DNA from 2 places in the Roseibium sp. RKSG952 genome. Region 2 is predicted to be linked to the other one. Evidence: riboswitches for the same ligand, from Rfam matches in the RefSeq annotation. Region 2 holds a riboswitch; the other holds the start of a gene.
What was found. A riboswitch is a leader RNA that binds a small molecule or an ion and turns the genes downstream of it on or off. The one in region 2 is predicted to bind FMN.
Positions count from the first base shown of each region.

Region 1: it holds a riboswitch for FMN, as region 2 does, so the genes downstream of both, E1297_RS36405 (6,7-dimethyl-8-ribityllumazine synthase) here and E1297_RS06385 (DMT family transporter) in region 2, are expected to answer to the same signal.

Region 1 covers NZ_SMMF01000954.1:148,339-150,728, forward strand. The annotation lists gene E1297_RS36395 (cytochrome c family protein) at 60-506, shown strand; gene E1297_RS36400 (FMN-binding negative transcriptional regulator) at 530-1,144, opposite strand; FMN riboswitch at 1,200-1,347, shown strand; gene E1297_RS36405 (6,7-dimethyl-8-ribityllumazine synthase) at 1,420-1,860, shown strand; gene aroC (chorismate synthase) at 1,955-2,390, shown strand, end outside.
Region 2 covers NZ_SMMF01000778.1:3,319-5,708, reverse strand. The annotation lists gene E1297_RS06395 (acetyl/propionyl/methylcrotonyl-CoA carboxylase subunit alpha) at 1-17, shown strand, start outside; gene E1297_RS06390 (HAD hydrolase-like protein) at 102-752, shown strand; FMN riboswitch at 804-960, shown strand; gene E1297_RS06385 (DMT family transporter) at 1,037-1,939, shown strand; gene E1297_RS06380 (acylphosphatase) at 2,081-2,371, shown strand.

The DNA.
Region 1 (2,390 bases), on a different contig from region 2:
ACCCCAAACGAGAATGTCCGAAAGGCCAAATCGCGCGAACTCCTTACAGGAGATAACTCATGTCAAAGGTCACTGTGACCACGGTGTTGTTAACGATTGCGATTTCAACTCAGGCCTCGGCTGCCGGTGATCCGGAAAAAGGTGAAAAACTCTACAATAGATGCTCATCCTGCCACGCGATCATCAAGGATGGCGAAGTTCTGGTCAAAGGCGGCATCACCGGACCGAATCTCTATGGGGTGGTCGGGCGAGTTGCCGGATCCGAAAACGATTATCGCTATGGAAGCGAGCGTTTGCCCATCGGTATGTTCACCGATGATATGATCCGTGCGGGTGATGAAGGTCTGGTCTGGACTGAAGAAAACATCGCGGCTTACTCCGAAAACCCAATCGTTTTCATTCAGGAGTATCTGGATGACGAATCAGCCCGCCCCAACATGAGCGTTAAGCTGAAGAAAGGGGCCGACGATGTCGCGGCCTATCTCGCCACCTTCAGCGATCAGTAAAAAGTTTCCAGGTCCGGCGCTGGTCACGTCGTCCGCATCAACGCGGCCAGCCGTCCGGTTTCAACACCAAAACCCGCAGCCTCAACCTGATCAGCAGCGCCCAATCGAGCATCTTCTGTCTTGTTTTGGTTCAGTTTCCAAGTGCCCTGAACATCTTCGACCTGCATGCGGCACGGCACGATCATCCGCATCATCCGCTCCAATGCGCCCTCGGACATTTTACCTGTGACCCAAGGCGGTTTTGGCAACAGGCGTGTTTCATAAAATTCTGACTGGCGGTCCAGAAGATCAGGCAATGCATCCTGCGGCATCAGCTCAAGTTGGCCGGTCAAATGCACCGCGACATAATTCCAGGTCGGCACCTGATCTTCGACTACATACCAATCCGGAGAAATGTAGCCATCTGGCCCGGAAACTGCGATCCGCACAGTCTGAGGCTGCTTCAATAACCGAACAATGGGATTTGAACGTACAAGATGAAGCTCTGCCACTTGCCCATCTTCATCCAGAAGGAATGGGACATGGCTTAGCAACGGCGCATCCTGCGTCGACAAGGCAAGAATACCAAACGCGCGATCCCGGGCGAAGGTAACATGGCGCGCGCGATCTTCGGCGCGAAAGGCTGGGTTGGGGTGCATACCTGTCCTCCTGCCAACAGCACTTGCAGAACCGGGCAGTCCTTGGCAAGCTCTGCGATGTTCTCAGGGCGGGGCGAAATTCCCCACCGGCGGTATGCGGGCTGCGACCCGTAAGCCCGCGAGCGGCCTCGGTTAATGGGGTGTCAGCAGATCTGGTGAAAAGCCAGAGCCGACGGTTACAGTCCGGATGAAAGAGAACGTGTAGCGCGTCGGCCTTGCCGCGTGCCTGCCCGTGATCGCCTTGGGTGACGTGTCTGTTGCGAAAGGAGATCATGATGACACACACCCGCTATGCCTTTGTAAAAGCCAACTGGCATTCCGATATTGTTGATCAGGCCCTAGAAGGGTTTCTGGAACTCATCCCCGCCGATCAGGTTGACGTATTCGACGTCCCCGGCGCGTTTGAGATGCCGCTGCTGGCCCGCGATCTGGCCCAGACCGGCCGCTACGCAGCCGTCGCCTGCGCAGCGTTTGTTGTGGATGGCGGTATTTACCGGCACGATTTTGTCGCACAGGCCGTTGTTGATGGGTTGATGCGCGCTGGCATGGATACAGGCGTACCGGTCCTGTCCGTTTCCCTGACGCCGCATCAGTATCAGGAGACCGATCACCACAACGCAATCTACCGCGCGCATTTTGTCGAAAAAGGCCGCGAAGCCGCACAAGCTGTGCTGAAAATCAACGCGACGCGCGCAAAACTCGCCACCGCTGCGTAAGCTCATTGGGTTGGGGCAAGCACGCCCCAACCGCAAATCCGCTTGAGGCCAAGGGCCTTGCCCGCTAATCACGACGCTCAAAGGAGCATGCCCCATGTCGATGAACAGTTTTGGCCACCTCTTCCGCGTCACCACCTGGGGTGAGAGCCACGGGCCCGCGTTGGGTGCGACCGTCGATGGCTGCCCTCCGGGCGTTGCGATCGATGAGGACATGATTCAGCACTGGCTGGACAAGCGCAAACCGGGTCAGAACAAGTTCACCACCCAGCGGCGTGAACCCGATCAGGTGAAAATCCTGTCCGGCGTGTTCGAAGGCCAGACCACGGGCACGCCAGTGCAGCTGATGATCGAAAACACCGATCAGCGCTCGAAAGACTACGGCGATATCATGGACAAGTTCCGTCCGGGTCACGCCGACATCACATACTGGCAGAAATACGGGATCCGCGACTATCGCGGCGGCGGGCGCAGCTCGGCACGGGAAACCGCATCGCGTGTAGCTGCTGGCGGGTTGGCTCGAGAAGCGATCA
Region 2 (2,390 bases):
TCATGGAGTTTTCCTGATCCAAGGGGCTCCGGCCCGATCATGCAGCCGAAGCCGCGCGCCGCTTGAGGATCGTGTGCGGCTTTGGAACTCAAGGAGGTCGAATGACAACCAAAGTGCTTCTATTCGACCTCGATGGAACAATAACCGATCCGTTTCCCGGCATAACAGGCTCGATCCGGTTTGCGTTGCGCGAGATGGGTGTCAGGGTGCCGGAAGCGGAGGAACTGCGCTGGTGCATCGGTCCTCCGCTGCAGGAGAGCCTCGGATTGCTTCTCGACACGAAGGACCCAGACAGGATCGGCAAGGCGGTCGGTCTCTACCGGGAGCGCTATTCCGCATCGGGGGTGTTTGAGGCCACGCTTGTCGCGGGGATGGCAGCACTCCTCGGGGACCTGCAGGCGGTCGGATTTCGGATGTTTGTGTGCACGTCCAAACCGCACGTGTTTGCGGACCAGATCATCGCGCATTTCGGACTGTCCGCAGTGTTTGAAAAGGTATACGGCGCAGAGATCGATGGCCGCCGCTCGAACAAGGCGGATCTGATCGCCCACATTCTGGAAACCGAAGGGGTTCAGCCTGCTGAGGTGATGATGATTGGCGATCGCAAGCACGACCTGATCGGGGCCAAAAGCAACAATGTGTCCGCAATTGGCGTGTTGTGGGGATATGGCGACCGGCTGGAACTGGAAGCCGAAAGCCCGTTTCGGATCGTGGACAAGCCGGACGAGATTTCAGCGATACTGAAAAATTGACACTCTTCTTATTGTCAGAACCTGCAGTATTGGATAGATCTTGCGGGAGAGAACAGTTCTCGGGGCGGGGTGGGATTCCCCACCGGCGGTATCAGGGAAACCTGGAGCCCGCGAGCGCCTTTGATGACCCTGGACGGGCATTGAGGGGTCAGCAGATCCGGTGAGAGGCCGGAGCCGACGGTTACAGTCCGGATGAGAGAGAACTTGGCACCCGGCCGTCTGCGCGTCCGGGGCTGGAGGCTTTGTGAGGCTGTTCTGGGTGACAACTGGAGCATGCATCACCGATGACGACACCGTCTTTTCCGAAGCCGTTCTTGGCGGCAACCGCGATGATTGGCGCCGGGGCGTCCTTTGCTGTGGTCAATGGTGCCTTGCAGGCAACCACAATGCAGCTGGGTGTGCCCTCCACATCGGCCGCGTTCTGGCAATATGCGCTGGGGCTGGCCTTTGCTCTCCCCTGGGTCTTGCGCCGGGGCAGGACGGCTTTGAAAACACGGCAGATCGGCTGGCATCTCTTGCGCGCCGCTCTGGCTGTGATCGGGATCCAGCTATGGGCCGCCGGTCTTGCCAGCGTCGAGATCTGGCAGGCCATTGCATTGGTCATGACCTCGCCGTTCTTTGTCATTGTCGGCGCAAAACTGTTTTTTGGCGAGCACATCGGGCCGGTCCGCTGGTTGGCAACGCTGGCCGGGTTTGCTGGCGGCATGATGATTCTGCAGCCCTGGACTGAATCCTTTCATTTGGGCGCGCTGCTGCCGGTCGGGGCGGCTGCCTTTTGGGGCGGAACCTCGCTCGTGACCAAGAAACTGACCCGGACCGAGGATGCGGATACGATCACCGTCTATCTCTTGCTGCTGTTGACGCCGGTCAATGCCGTGCTGGCGCTGGGCGAGGGCGGTATCGTGCCGGGCGGCCCGGCCTTGTGGCTCCTGGTCGGTGCCGGTGCCTTGACGGTTCTGGCCAACTACCTGCTGACCATTGCCTACCAGAAGGCGGACGCAGCCTTTGTGCAGCCGTTCGACCATTTGAAACTGCCGCTGAACATTGCAGTCGGATTTTTCGCTTTCGGGTTTGCGCCGCAAGGCACGTTTTGGGCCGGAGCGCTGGTGATCGTGGGAGCGTCGCTTCTTGTGATGATGGACGAGCAAAGGCGCATGGCTTCGGTCCCGGTGGCGGGCAAATCCTGAGGCCTAGCCGGTGCGGGGAGCGCTTGAAATCCGCTTCTGAACTGCGCGAAGTTGTGCCCAAGGCATTTTTTGGCCTTTTGAAATCCCCAAATACACTGGAAACTGTTCAGGAGTACGATTCGCTCTTTGGGGATGGTGGCTGTGACCAAGTCAGACAAAAAGGCCGTTCACATCTTGATCATCGGGCGCGTGCAGGGCGTCGGCTTCCGCCAGTGGCTGGACACGCGGGCAAAGGCGGAAGGCCTGTCCGGATGGGTCCGGAACCGCAAGGACGGCTCGGTGGAAGCCGTCTTGAGCGGTGGCGCGGATGCGGTGCACAGCGTCATGGAGCTTGCCCGCGACGGACCGTCCCTCGCCAGCGTCAGAGAGGTGAAAATCCTCGCAGAGGTTGAAACGCTCGGTGGCTCCTTTCAGATTCTGAGTACCGTTTAACCGCGATATTCTGCCGGGA